Regions from separate parts of the Nanhaiella sioensis genome, predicted to be linked through region 1. Evidence: predicted binding sites of a transcription regulator. Region 1 holds the regulator's gene; each other region holds the start of a gene.

Evidence for each region. Region 1 encodes LexA, which represses DNA repair genes until DNA is damaged. Its sites were predicted from a motif close to CGAACATATGTTCG; they were not measured.
Region 2: the regulator LexA is predicted to act here: its motif matches at 2,854-2,867, upstream of V1503_RS06075 (YolD-like family protein).
Region 3: the regulator LexA is predicted to act here: its motif matches at 2,614-2,627, upstream of V1503_RS01020 (YolD-like family protein).

What each region holds. Positions count from the first base shown of each region.
Region 1 covers NZ_JBKAEG010000001.1:11,668-16,947, forward strand. The annotation lists gene tkt (transketolase) at 1-743, opposite strand, end outside; gene V1503_RS00070 (DUF896 domain-containing protein) at 965-1,195, opposite strand; gene V1503_RS00075 (YneB family resolvase-like protein) at 1,803-2,453, opposite strand; gene yneA (cell division suppressor protein YneA) at 2,466-2,780, opposite strand; gene lexA (transcriptional repressor LexA) at 3,023-3,646, shown strand; gene V1503_RS00090 (TetR/AcrR family transcriptional regulator) at 4,340-4,945, shown strand; gene V1503_RS00095 (alpha/beta fold hydrolase) at 5,127-5,280, shown strand, end outside.
Region 2 covers NZ_JBKAEG010000001.1:1,320,502-1,325,781, reverse strand. The annotation lists gene V1503_RS06090 (cytochrome D1 domain-containing protein) at 1-629, opposite strand, end outside; gene V1503_RS06085 (beta-propeller fold lactonase family protein) at 718-1,791, opposite strand; gene V1503_RS06080 (hypothetical protein) at 2,052-2,366, opposite strand; gene V1503_RS06075 (YolD-like family protein) at 2,895-3,095, shown strand; tRNA gene V1503_RS06070 (tRNA-Gly) at 3,514-3,587, shown strand; gene queG (tRNA epoxyqueuosine(34) reductase QueG) at 3,752-4,882, shown strand; gene V1503_RS06060 (amidase domain-containing protein) at 4,972-5,280, shown strand, end outside.
Region 3 covers NZ_JBKAEG010000001.1:220,904-226,183, forward strand. The annotation lists gene V1503_RS01010 (hypothetical protein) at 1,076-1,507, opposite strand; gene V1503_RS01015 (hypothetical protein) at 2,085-2,345, shown strand; gene V1503_RS01020 (YolD-like family protein) at 2,655-2,984, shown strand; gene V1503_RS01025 (hypothetical protein) at 3,150-3,680, opposite strand; gene V1503_RS01030 (cupin domain-containing protein) at 4,707-5,273, shown strand.

The DNA.
Region 1 (5,280 bases):
ACTGTTTTAATCTCAATCATCGTTGGATGGTCAGTATCTGCCTTCGCTTCTTCAATAGCCTGTGATAATTCTTGTATATCATTACCATCTTCAACACGAATATACTGCCAGCCGTATGATTGGTAACGGTTTTTGATACTTTCAGAGAATGACTTATCGAGGTCGCCGTCTAAAGATATATCGTTTGAATCATATAACACAACTAGACGTCCTAGCTTAAGGTGACCTGCTAGCGATGCCGCCTCAGCTGATACACCTTCCATTAAGTCACCGTCACCACAAATTGTATATGTGTAGTGGTCTACAACATTAAATGTATTTTTATTATATGTAGATGCCATATGTCTTTCAGCCATAGCCATACCAACAGCCATCGCGATACCTTGACCAAGTGGCCCTGTTGTTGCTTCAACTCCAGCAGTATGCCCATATTCTGGATGCCCTGGTGTTTTGCTTCCCCATTGACGGAAATTTTTAATATCATCCATCGTTACGTCATAACCACTTAAATGTAATAAGCTATATAATAGCATTGATCCGTGCCCAGCTGATAATACAAAGCGATCACGATTAAACCATTGAGGATTAGACGGGTTGTGGTTCATATATTTAGTCCACAACGTATATGCCATAGGAGCAGCTCCCATCGGCATGCCTGGATGTCCTGAGTTAGCTTTCTCAATTGCATCAATCGATAAAGTTCTGATTGCAGCAATAGATAAATCATCAATATTAAGTGACATAAAATACCACCCTTTCAATCATTATAGTACATATCATATATTCAAAATGAACAAATGTACATACATTGTGAAAAAAAGATACATTTTGTTCAAGAAAACATCTTTTCATAGTATGTACAAAAAACCATACATAAAATGATGTATCCTTAAACTTCCTTCATTCAGCTTATAATTTAGGAAGATTATAAAATAAAAATTTACGAATGGTAATAACTCTAGCCTTAATGAAAACGGCTATTCTTACTCTTTTTTAATTTTGTAGGCGTAACATCATTTCCTTCTTTATCTACTACTTTTACTGAATGTAAAGTATTTTCCATCGAATTACGAAACGATTGAATATATTCCTTGCGTAAATCTTGTTGTTCACGTTTTTCTTCATCCGTTAACCCAGATGATTTAGATTTTTTTGACAAATAGTTAATACGATTAATTTTTTCATTTGATAACACGTCAATGCTTCCTTTCTATTCAATAGGATATTATGTTCTGTACATATTACAAGAAGAGAGCTTCATTTTCAACGGTTTTGTTTTAGTACAAAAAACTAAAGACTTATACAATTAGCAATTGCTGGATTTTTTCTTCTCTGAAAACATAGTCAATCGGCTAATAATTACGTTTTAACCTTCCACTTTAGTTGAATACAATGATATTGCCAATAGTGTCATTTTAATAGCCTATTTTCATACAGACTGTTGCTTTTCAGACTAAGAATTAATCACGTATACATCTAGCTTTTGTCGTACCTTCTCTACTTATAATTTTGGGGACCCATTCAAAACTCCGTCTTACTGTCTATTCCTTTATTATAATAGCTACCAAGTTTCGAAAGGCTGTTTTCGCATTGATGATTGTTTTTATATTTAGACTCAACTGCAGATTGTGGCATCTATTCTTCTCTACAATGATGACTAACATGTAAAGCCACTTTTCTTGGTACTAATGTCATAATAATAGTAACAAAGCTTACGAAAAGTGCCTTTCAATAACAACGTAATATAAGTATACAATTGTAACTTGTATACTACAGCATTCGTTCATTCTATTGTTAGCCATCTACTCTAAATTATTATGCATATATTCTTTATAACGTCGATGTACCGTTGCTTTTGACACATCAAATCCAAGACCACGTAATGTTGCCGCTATATCTGAAAACGTGAGATTATTTTGGCGTAACCTTATAATTTCCTCAATAGGTATTTCCTTTCTTTCTCTACCTGAGCTTACATGGATGTTTTTTAAATTCCTCTCAGGTCTATATCCTTCTTCGATAGCTCGTTTCATTCCCCGTTTAATTTTTAAATTATGTATTTTTCGTTGATATTCCTCAACAATGCTAACAATTTCCAACATCATGGAATCAGCTTCTGACAATTGTAACTCTCCATGATGATGAACTGTGTATATTTTAACTCTTTCCTTTAAAATAAAATGCAGCAAAGCTATTCTTGCATTACCCCTACCTAGCCTCGTCTCATCTTGTATTAAAAGGGCATCGATATGCTGTTCTTTAATTTCATTCAATAGCTCATAAATGCCATCTCTATCCATGTCATATCCGCTTGCCCTTTCTACAACCACTTTCTTCACATCAAAATGGTAACTGTTTGCAAGCTGGAGTAATTCTGCCTTTTGTCGTGTTAATGATGTCTCCTGTGTTTGTTTATTTGTACTAACACGACAATATATTATTGCTTTTTCCATTTCTACCTCCGATTAATTGTTAACTGCATAAGTATCATACATTTTATTACCTTCTGATTTTAACACTGGAATATAAATTTCATCACCATAAAAAATTCTATCAGGAGCTATTTGATTTACATCCTCTACCCAACTGATAAAGTCATTGATTGATAAATCGTGACTGTTACTATACTCGGACGCAATATCCCAAAGTGTATCTCCATCTTCTACTTTAATAGTAATATAATCATTTTTCTCGATATCCTTATAAGAAGTAATTAGTGCAAAAGCAAAGCCGATAAAAACAGTAAAAAACAAGATATAGTAAATTTTAGATTGTTTCATAATAAGTCCCCCTGATTAACAGAATACATGTTCGTTTTTAGTTATTGTATACGAACAAATGTTTTATGTCAACATTTTTACGAACTTACGTTTGTTATACATAACAAGTCGTGCTATAATGAATGAAAGTAAAATCTTTCTAGTATATCCTTACAGTATTAATAGATGATCTTAATTTTTTAATGTTATGAACGGGTATACATGCTAACAATAGAAAAGATTATTATAATGAGGTGCTAACGATGGCAAAATTATCGAAAAGGCAACAAGACATACTAGATTTCATAAAACAAGAAGTACAATCAAAGGGATATCCACCTTCTGTTAGAGAAATTGGAGAAGCGGTAGGGCTAGCTTCAAGCTCAACAGTTCATGGTCATTTATCTCGTTTAGAAAGTAAGGGACTAATCCGCAGAGACCCAACTAAACCTAGAGCAATTGAGATATTAGATTTAGATCCTGCTGATGTAATCCCAAAAAATAACGTCATGAATGTACCGATCATAGGAAAGGTAACAGCTGGTCAACCAATAACAGCAATTGAAAATGTTGAAGAATACTTCCCTCTTCCTGATAAACTTGTATCCCCTGACGAAAATGTATTTATGCTTGAAGTAATGGGAGATAGCATGATTGAGGCCGGTATATTAGATGGGGATCACGTCATTGTTCGGCAACAACAAACTGCTTCAAATGGAGATATCGTTGTTGCAATGACAGAGGATGACGAGGCAACAGTAAAAAGATTTTTTAAAGAAAAAGACTACATAAGACTTCAGCCAGAAAACTCAACTTTAGAACCTATTATTCTTCGTAATGTAGCTATATTAGGAAAAGTAATCGGGGTGTATCGTACCATCCATTAAACACTATTGTACATAACGAATGTATGATCTATTCTTTGACAAACAGTCTCTTTTAAAACGTTGTTCCAATCAGATAGATTAACATACAGGTTAGCAGTCCACAATGCTTTTTAATGTATTCATACGATCTCATATTATAATCCAATCCTTAGCTTAGAACCTCTGAGCTAAGGATTTTTTTGTCATATTGTAAGCTCCCTCAGAATTCATTTTGATTGGCTATTTTCACAATGGTTGCTGTTTTTACTTTTAAGATATACACACGTATATATCTAACGTTCAAGACACCTTTTCTAAGCTCCTATAAAACTCATAATACTGTCCATTTTTAGTAAAAAAACAAAATTCAAGCAAAAAATCTTTAGTTTAAATTTATCATTCAATGATTTTCTTAGTCACTTTTTCTCATATCCCCCACTATGTCACCAATTTTATGCTTGTTATCCTGAGATTAGACTTGACGGTCTAGACCATTCGGTCTAATATGTATAATAAGCAAGCAGCATTAACTATCAGGCTATTTCAGCATAGCGTGTTTTTTTGCACTAATAAACACGAATACAGCTAGATTTCGTGCCATCTATTCTCATATAAAATGACGGTATTCTTTATCTTCAGGATAAAGAACTATAACAACAAAGTTTACGAACAGAGCTAACGATTAAGATTAAAAACTTGTAGGAGATGATGTAATTGACGCGAGGATTTAATAAAGAATTCGAACATTCAGATGCGTTAATGCAAGCAGCATTAAATGAATTTGTGGAAAAAGGCTATGACAAAGCCTCATTAAATCATATTTTGAAGACAGCGAATATGAGTAAGGGCTCATTTTACTACCATTTTAACAACAAGGAAGATCTTTACTTAAATCTCATAGACATGTTGATTCAAAAAAAGCAACTATTCCTTGCCAAGGTTATGAATCCAAGTGATTATTCCAAAGACATTTTTTCGATATTTAAAACACAAATCCGAATTGGAATGCAATTTTCCAATGAATATCCAGATATTAATCGTTTTGCAAACAGCTTTATTAAAGAAAAAGGAACTCCCATATACGAAAAGGCGTTGACAAGGCATAATTTTCAGGATAATGACCAAATGAACAAGCTCATTGAAGCATCCTATAACAAAGGTGAAATTAGGCAGACACTACCACTGGAATTCGTCCAATCATTAATTGGTTTCTTGTTCACTAATATTGTGGATGTAGCGGATATGTCAAAGCCTGATCACTATGAGTCAAGTCTAAACCACTTAATTGATTTCCTTAAAAATGGCCTGACAGATCAATAATGATCTTAACCATCACATGTTGACATCAGCAAAGTAGGTGAAGATTTATGTCTCTACCTGACTAACTGATAATTTGGAGTAAGGTATATGCTACATCTGTGCATCGTTGAAGTAATGATTCCTTTCTGCATTCAATTATTTTTCAAAATAACGAGCTTAATTTGAAAAGGAGAGTTATTATATGGCCCAATTTGATTATCCTGTAGGATACCATGATTTTCATAAAACAAAAATTATAGACTATCAAATGAATCGGTGGTATTCAATGGGATACACACGAAAAGAAGACATGGTGGATGCAGCTACCAGAATAAAAAAGTTAGAAGATTGGAAGG
Region 2 (5,280 bases), 1.3 Mb from region 1:
GAGGGATTGCCCCCAATATTTAAAGTAGAGATTACACTATGTGTTTTTACATCTATGACAGTAACGGTACCACTCATTTTATTCGTGACATAAGCAATTTTCCCATCCGGTGAAAATGCTATTCTATGGGCTTGAATTCCTACAGAAATCGTAGCGATAACAGAGTGTGTCTTTACATCAATAACTGAAACTGTAGAAGGGCGATCACTAGTAGAATTAATTACATAAGCTAATTTACCATTAGGAGTAAATTTGAAATTTTGCGCATCTATTATATTTGCATTGTCTACCTGAATAGTAGAAATCATTAAGTGCGTTTTTGTATCGATGACGGAAACAATGTTACCTGCACCGTTCCTCACATAAGCAAGTTTCCCATCAGGGGTAAACGCTACAAAAAATGGAAAATCTATCTGAACGGTAGCAATTACACTATGCGTTTTCACATCGATGACAGAAATAATATCATCACCACTATTCACATAAGCGAATTTTCCGTCAGGTGTGAAGTCTACGAAATTTGGTTGATTTCCAACCTGAACAGTAGCAATCACGCTATGTGTTTTTACATCGATGACAGAAACTGTGTTATCACCGAAACCAAAATTCGCAACATAAGCCAGTACCATCGTACCGACCTCCTTTTATTCGTTTATAACAGTGTATGCGGTGATTTTCGTTAAGAGAATTACAAAACCCCGTTCGAAAAGAGCGGGGTTAATTTGGTGTAAATGCGATGGAAGCCGGTCTAGTTCCTACGTCAACAGTTGCGATTACTGAATGCGTTTTTACGTCAATTACTGATACAGTTCCATTGCTTGAGTTTCCAACGTAAGCAAATTTACCATCTGGTGTAAATTCGACAAAACTGAAAGATTGGCTATTGCCTACTTGAATTGTAGCGATAACTGAGTGGGTTTTTATGTCAATAGCCGTCACTACATCGCCACTAAGAGTATCAACATACGCAAATTTACCATCTGGTGTAATTGCGATGTTGGCTGGTCTGTCGCTCGGATTACCAACCGGAATCGTAGCAATAACCGAGTGAGTTTTTACGTCGATTGCAGATATAGAACCAGTACCGCCTGAATTTGAATTTACAACATAAGCGAGTTTGCCATTAGGTGTAAACTTGACTCCTAATGGTAGATTCCCAACTGGAATCGTAGCGGTAACGGAGTGAGTTTTTGTGTCTATGACTGAACAAGAATCGCCGGTGACATTTGTCACATAAGCTAACTTTCCATCCGGTGAAATCGCAAATCTATTCGGCAGGCTTCCCACTGGAATCGTAGCGATAACTGAGTGAGTTTTCACGTCTATAGCGGAAACACTATTGCTGTTACTTGCTCCGTTTACTACATAGGCAAGTTTTCCGTCTGGTGTGAAGGCCACAGAGTTTGGAGCCGAGCCGACTTGAACGGTAGCAATAATCGAATGAGTTTTGGTATCTATGACTGTTACAAGTCTTTCTGTAAAGCCTTCTATACTTGTGTTTACGACATAAGCAAGTTTTCCATCCGGTGTGAAAGCGACCATTGACGGTCCATTAGCTACATTAATAGTTGCAATAACCGAGTGAGTTTTTGAATCAATTACCGTAACGGAATTATTAATAGGAATTTGATTATTTGTAACATAAGCAAGTTTCCCGTCGGGTGTAATTGCTATGTTGTTTGGACTAGCACCTGGGCTAGTTACAGGAATAGTAGCAATAACGGAATGGGTTTTAGTATTGATAACAGAAACACTTCTACTACTATTATTTACTATATAAGCCAACACCATTTATAACACTGACCTCCTTTGAATTGTCTGTCTGTTTTAATGTAAGCGGTGATTTTCGTTGTGAGTATAGAAAAAGCCCCGTTCGTAATGAGCGGGGCAATGCTAGTTCAGATCAGGCAAAGCGTAAATGCCGAAATTACTTTGCTTGATAAAATGTATGTGCGTAGGCTTGCCGTTGTTAGTAATTTACAGTTGTAAATTTATTCGCGTTAAAAGCGAGACTTCCTCAACGCTCGCATAAAGCTCATCCCACATCGCAACTACCCCCAGTTTATGTCTATTTCTTCGGCGTTTACTTCTTGTAAATGTGCGTTGTAGTATTTCCGAATCTTATATAATTCGTCGGCTGCCTTGTTGCTGGATAGATTAAGAGGTGCTGTAAACCGTAGTAATGAATCGTTATGATAATAATAAAAATCGTAATAATGATTCGGAAACGACTTTTTAATTTTTACCATTCCTTCGTTAACTGTGAACGTTAACTCATCATTTTCACCTAAACAGCGGAGAGTTTCTTTCGCTTCCAACTTCGTAAATATCATTTTTAATTCTTCGTATATGCCGTAGTCACTCACTGGGAGTTAGCCTCCTCTCGTTGTCTTAGCGATTCCTTTACAAACCAAATATACCAATAATCTATCATTTTTTACAGTTTACGACAATAAGTCAACTAAACTCCCTCCCGTAAACCACACTCGCCGTCTTTTTTCCGTGCTCAATCACGTCCTTAATCGCATTCTTCGCCCACTGTTTCGCCAAATCATCCGTACCACCGGCTTTAAAATGGAAGTCCGCGATTAATTATGGATTTATAACGCAAATGATATAAGCGTCATTTAGATAGGGGTCGGCTCCGTTTTTTACAATTCGATAGTTTAGTAAATTATTACGCATATATAATAGGAAGGAACTCGTCATATCTCGTCTCATAATTGCTCTTACAACAAAACGTGTAAATTCCCTTTCGCCTTTTTGCATGTGTACAACCTCCGTTAATTTTATTGATATATTAATTCTGAATATTTCGCTAATAACCTTGTGACGAATCGAACAGCTGAATAACAAACAAATGTTCTGTTATAATATCGTTATGGAGGCGATTAATGATGGCGATAAAAGACCGAGGAATCATAAAATGGGCGCCAGCATTTCAGACGCCCGAACAAGGAAAATTTAAGCGCGAGGCTGAACGGGCGTATTACCACGTTGAAAGACCGACAGTTGACGAATATATGTTAACCGAATGGGAAGAACGAATTTGTTTAGCGATGGAGTATCATTATACCGTTAAGTTCAAGACGTAGCATGACGGTGTTATTTCGACAGTAATTGGAGAAGTACATTTTATCGATGATAAGGCGAGGCAGTACGTTGTTGAAACGAGTACGGGATTTAAGCGAGTTAAATTTAGCGAAGTGGTGGGCGTTGAAGTGGACGTATATGACGAGTGAGATTGCGCCCTTATTGCAGGGCGTATTCTGTATGGATAAAAATGGGCGAAAATAAATCGTAACTTTTTTCGAATAAACTATTGCAAAATTCGACATATCCTGTTAAGATTATATTCGTCCCAGTTAATGAGTCGTACGCAACGGACATTCAACGATTGACTCATCGTAGTCACAACGGACTTTTAAACGGTATTTGACCTTAATGGACTCAAAATCGTGTTCCTTCGGGAGTGTCGGTTCGACCCCGACCACCGGTATTACAACTTCATATGCGGGTGTAGTTTAGTGGTAAAACCTCAGCCTTCCAAGCTGATGTCGTGAGTTCGATTCTCATCACCCGCTCCATACATACTAATCACAACGCAGTGTTTCGTTCAAAGAAAACGAAGCATTGCGTTTTTATTTTACAATAAGTTAGTATGGTGGTATTAGATTTGTTTACTGTGTATGAACTGTTTTTAAACATAAAGGAAATTATATATATAACAATGGGGAAGGAGGTATTATTAATGAATATCCAAGCTTTAAAGGATGAAATAATTAATTATGCACATTCCATAGGAATAGACAAAATTGGTTTTGCAAGCTCCAACGTGTTTTCCCAATTAAAAGAACGATTACAAGAACAACAAATGCTTGGATACCGATCAGGATTTGAAGAGAGTGACATTGAAAAAAGGACGAATCCAAGAATATTATTACCAGAAGCAAATTCAATAATATCCATTGCGCTAGCGTACCCTTCAAAAATGACAAATGCACCTCGAAGTACGAAAGATGAACGTAGAGGAATTTTTTGTAGAGCTTCATGGGGCAAAGATTACCACCATATTTTAAGGGAGCGTTTGTTAAAGCTAGAAAACTTTATTAAAGAAAGGGTACCTAATGTAGAGTGTAAGTCTATGGTAGATACAGGAGAATTATCTGACCGTGCAGTAGCTGAGCGAGCAGGAATTGGCTGGAGTGGGAAGAACTGTGCAGTTATTACACCAGAGTTTGGTTCATTTGTATATCTAGGTGAATTAATAACAAATATTCCATTTGAACCTGATCAACCAATAGAAGAACGTTGTGGATCTTGTAATAAGTGCGTAGAAGCATGTCCGACCGGAGCATTAGTTCAAGGTGGCCAGTTGGATTCATCAAAATGTATTGCCTTCTTAACCCAAACAAAGGGGTTTTTAGCTGATGAGTATCGCATGAAAATTGGTAATCGTCTATATGGATGTGATACATGTCAAATGGTTTGTCCAGAAAATAAAGGAAAGGACTCTCACTTTCATTTAGAAATGGAACCAGACCCAGAAATAGCAAAGCCACTATTAAAGCCCTTATTACAAATAAGTAACAGAGAGTTTAGAGAAAAATTCGGCCATGTATCTGGATCTTGGAGAGGGAAAAAACCAATTCAGAGAAATGCTATCATTGCGCTAGCACATTTTAAGGATGAATCTGCAATTCCGGATTTATTAAAGCTAGTTACTGATGATCCACGTCCTGTAATACGTGGGACTGCAGTATGGGCATTAGGAAAAATTGCAAAACATGATATTTTGTCACAACTTAATAAAACTAAAGAACAAGAGAATGATCCAGATGTTTTAAATGAATACGAAAAATTATTCTGTTCACTTTCATAGTAATACAGTTACTTACTTTTTTGTTATCTGGCTAATAATTTATACTTCACCACATATGGTAGTAATGAAGGCTTATAGGTGGTGATTATTTGAAACAGAGCATTCATTTTTTAGTGAAAGATAGGATTGATTGCTATGTAAATAAAAGTAGCACGAATTTCAATGTTCTTAGTGAAAAAGAACAACAAGCTCTCAAGAGAAAACAAGCTCTTTGTAATAAGCGATCAGTAGAAGTGTTAAAATGTAATGTCAAAGGAAAAGTACTTGGGAAGAAACAAATTGCTGGCAGTACGAGTATTAATTATGTCTTACACTATAGAAGTTTAATGAAACAGGGAGATTTTTTTTACATTGAAGAGATTTGTGAACATAGAATTGCTTCCTTTCTGTTAAATGAT
Region 3 (5,280 bases), 210 kb from region 1:
CCAAGATATTGACTCAAGTTCAATGTGACTAAAAAAAAACAAAGTATACGAAAGGAGCCAAATAAAAGAAATTTACAACCTGTCATTAGAGTTTGTTTTTCAATTATTCCTACCAGCTTAAGTAAGAGTTGTTGTTTCAGTTAATCATTCAAACTAATCTTGTCATATCTTTATAGTAATAATTATATAACAGAGAAGTTCGAATATGACGACAACAGTGATTGATGTGAAAACTGTGACCACTACTTTACCTGTTGTAGATCATGTTTATCTGCCCAACCTATCTTTCAATGGAAAACTCGCTAACTAAGCTAGCAATGACGAAAGAACTGTGTCGTCTTTGATGTAAAAATTACCACTATTCTGATGAGGATATTTCCATTATTCGCCACCTTTACTCCAGATGGCAAACTGCTTGTGTAGTTGAGAGTTCCTCTTGGCTTGACAGTCATGATTATTGGATAATTATCATTGGTCTAGAGTTATTGTCTATCAAGGTCACCTCTTTTCAACAAACTAGTTAATTATAAGAAACGCCCAACTCTACACATAGAGTTGGGCTGTTTTCATATCATCCAGTCAGTGAAATACATTGTATGTTTTTAAGGATAACAGTATATTTCAACGGCTTATTTTTTGTCCACCTTTTGTCCATCTTAACCGGTTTAAACTCCAAGATTCTCCTTCAAAGTCATCTTCAGCTTTAAGAGGCGATAGATATTGTGTAAAATTAATAGAATTTTAAGATATTGTTCGTCCTCTTCTTGAGTTTCCATTTTCCAGTTAATCACTTTTATACCCTCATGGAGTGGGATACTCGGAACATTTCTGTAAATCCCGTTTCATTACTAAATGAGTTCTCTTTGATACAACTTCAAGCTCATCAACTGCTATGGAATAAGTTAATGAGAAAAAGCAGATACAGACTTGAAGGAGATTAAGAAAATTCCCCTTATTTCATAAAGAGCAAATATCTCTACGGTAAGTTATTTATAATGTCTAATAGAAATACAAACGATCGCCCTTGAAGAAGAATATTTATTTTGAGGGTGATTTATTAAGTCAAATCTGCAGATTAGGGTGGAGGAGGGCTAGGTAACGAAGGACTAATACATCTATCGATCAGTTTATAAGAATAATTACCAATACAATCTCCACCCCCATCACTCATGCAGGCAACAGTGATATTAGATACATTTGTATATGCAATACTTAAAGTATTGCTATTTTCCGGATCATTTGGAAGAGGGATATCTAGTACAACATCTACACCGTTTGTCGTGATAGTAACACGAAGGCCACAGGCAGAATCCTCTCCTACAGCAATTGACCCGGACAATAGTCCTCTAAAGTTCCCACCAAAAACCGTCATAGATTGACCACAAGTAAGGTTGATATTTCTGGTTTGCGAATCAATTTCCATCGGACAATCGCAGCAAGCTATCTTTTCCGTACTGAGCGTCTTGGTACTTCCGCAACAGGAGGATTTTGAAACATAGGCACCCATAAAAGAACCTCTTTTCATCATTTGTTTGGAGTATTGTATGCAAAGTTATATATTTTTGATTAGACGGGTAAGTAAAAATTCTTTGGTGAACTGACGTCAACAAGTAAACTGGAACGTACAGCGATCACCGTTATTTTATCTGTAACCATGTTGCCAACACAACTGAGTTTTATAAATAGGATTTAACTGACATTACACAGTTAGAGATTAATAGACACAACATCCATTATGTTGATTAACTCAAAAAGATCCCCAGATAATTCTAGGGATTAGAAAAATGAAAAAGAGAAATATGGTTATGCATAACCATATTGTAATTTATCACATAAATGTTAAATATAGGATTATAATATTGAATTTATTAAGAACTTTTCAATTTTAGGTAATTGTTATTTTAACATTAGTGCTACAGACTCTCAGACATAATTATTATTGTTTTCACACTTCAGTAATCACTCTGCCTCATAGGTATAAATACATTTCTTATATTATGTACTAGTATCTACACATAAGTGCTTTATGAGACATACTATAAATTTGATATTTATATTAATTAATTGAGAGGATGAGGAATAACATGGCTCATAATTGTACTTTTTTAAGTTTATTCACTTTAGCATTCTGTGATTCTTGTAAAGAGGATTATGATATTGCGGGTAAAGTTGAAGGTGCCATTGATAGTTTAACTAACGTTGATATTGCTAAGCAATTTGAGAGAATGCTTGAGATTAGTGATGCAACAGACGATGCAGATTGCAGATTTCTGAGTTTATTCACTTTAGTATTCTGCGACTGTAAAGAAGAAGACCCTAAACCTAAACCACCTTGGGTTAAGTAAATATATATCTATTGTTATTCTTTACAACTGAAAGAGTACTCGAATTTGGGTATTCTTTCAGTTTGTCTAAGATTTTTATAATGATTTGAGACAAAATTTACTTTTCTTTATCGAACTATATGATAGATAAATGCAAAACTTTAACTCCTCTATTCATATAAATACAGATAATTAAGTTGGAAATTCCTTTCCGACTACAAAATATATTATTCCCAATCATTTGTGAGGATAGATAACTAGATTTTTTATAACTTATTTCTTTACTAAACGAACATATTTTCGTATATAATAAGTACAGAGGTGATACGTTTGAAAGATCGAGGAATTATGAAATGGATGCCCGCATTTATACAACCTGAACATATGAAGATGATGAAAGAAGCAAAGGCTGATTATTATAAGGTGCAAAAGCCTGTCTTAGATGAGCATGAGATAGAGGAAATTAATAGTACAGTCCTGGAAGCTTTGGAGTTTACACAGGAAGTGACTGTGACATATTTTGAGAACGGGGCTTTTAAGCCATGTATGGGATATATTCATTTTATAGATCAATTCCACAGGCATATTAGAGTAACCGATAAATTCGATGAAATACATATAATTAAATTTGAAGACATTATTAATGTACAAATAATATAACAAACATCATGATGTACCCGACAGAGTGAACACATAAAAAACCTACCTATAATGGTATATGTTATTTTGAGTAAGGATTATCTTTTTATATGGCTGTTTTCGCATTAATTGTTGCTTTTAAAAATAAGAGCACTCCAGCTCAATACTGGAGTGTACTCATATTTGTTACCCAAATAAACACCTTGCAACTTTAACTTCATTTTCTAATACACATGCTTCAGTTCTAATATCCACTTCAACAAAAACAAATATCTCGCATCCTTCAAACCTATCAGCTCTACATTCTGCCCTAGCTTCAACAACTCTACAGTTTTTGATTTCACAAGACTCAAATACATCAGGGATGTCTACAGTAATATTTCTCGTACAAACTGCAGGACATAATTCTCCACTAGGTGCTTGAGTTTGAACTAACACCGAAATTTGGAAAGTAGCACTTACATCTGCTGTTTTTAATCCAGTAATTGAACTATCCTCTTTGACCTCACAACAAGAATCTATAAAACATGCTCTACAATCATCTATACGAACAATTGGAAAATCATTGCATGTTTCTAAACAACAAATAATTTCTTCTTCACTCCTACATGTTCTCTCTTTTTTAACAGCTACGTTACATAATGTTATACAATCTAATTCTTCAACTGGCTCTGCTATTATTTGTGAAGGTTCACAAAATGTCACTTCTTTTTCCATAAATGTTTCCAACCCTTTCTTTTTTTTGTACACTATATAAGTATTGTTATTAACTAAAAAAGGGGATAGTTGGTTTGTACATTTTATGGAAAATCAATTAATTTACTAGTTGTTAACATGGAATATTTTTTTAAGTTGTTTTTGTTACACTCATGCTCTTACTTTCTTATCCCTTTCCATCTTTCCGTAATGTTCGTACCTTTCAAACTTAGCTAGTATTTATGCTTTCATGCAAAATTGCACCAAGCATTTGATTTTTTTCCAAATATTAAAACCATTTTTGAATCTTTGTATGTATTTATGTGATGAAAATAACTTTAATTACACTTCATTTTATATCACCTATTTACCCCCTATTACTTGGATTGGCTACACTTCATTCAAGTGACTAAGTCATTTCATTGCATACCAGCAATTAAGTATTTCAAAATACATAAAACCTCCATATTTATGTAACTATGTCACTTACATTATCTTGATTGAAATCATTTGCTTCAATTAATGAACAACTAAACTGTCATACTTCCTCACACAATTCCAACCTTTTACCTCTATACTAGATATTATGCTTATCTTGAAGAAGATTACATGGTAAGTATTTATGAATTACCGTTTTAGAGAGATTAACAAACAATTGAAGTCTAATTTAAGTAAAATCCTCATGTTTTTTTACAATTTTTTAACATCAATTTTATTCCTGTATACAAAAATGGAATCTTCATCATGATAACAAGGTAGTCAACCGAAAACCTCCTCATTATCTACAAATAATAGTAATTAGTTCTTATATCAATCCAAATTTACTAGTTCTAACAGTTTATTAAACTCCTATAGCATTCTTGTATACCGTTAATTGCTAATATTACTTTTTGCAAAATCCACCCTTTACTTAGAATACGGCTTTCAACTATTACTTTTTGTGATTCAAATTGATGAAATGTACATAGGACAAACATACACACATTACTAGAATTAAAGAATAGAATATGACAGTAATCATTAAATTTTATGAAAGATGGTGAAGTTTTGACAAACCCAACTTCTGGTTATGTCACAGATAACCGAAATATTACAGGCAAGGGAACACCAAACCTCTTTTTTGATATAAACCAAAATGTATTTTTTGAACGAAATCCTGAAAATATTGCATTTGCTTTAACTTCAACACAAAATCCCTCCATGATAGGTGGGGCTGTTGTAAGTTTAAATTTGTCTAAAGGCTTTATAAGGGAACCACACTGGCATCCAAATGCATGGGAAGTAGATTTTCTTGTTTCCGGAAAGGTCATTATTTCTGTTTTAGACCCCAATACTCCACAATTAGTAACATATACTTTGGATAAATTTGGTCAAACAGTTTTCATTCCTATGGGATGGTGGCACTGGATTTCAGCGGTTGAAGATGATACTAAATTAGTTCTATTTTTTAATAATGATCAATTTGAGTCTACGGAAGGATCAGTCTCACTAACAAGAACACCTCCTGCAGTGTATGAAAATGCTTATAATATAGATCCCAATTTAATTTCCAGAGCTCTTGCACCAATTGAAGGAACAGATGGTGTAATAATAGGACCTCCTCCAGAAAACTAATAAAACA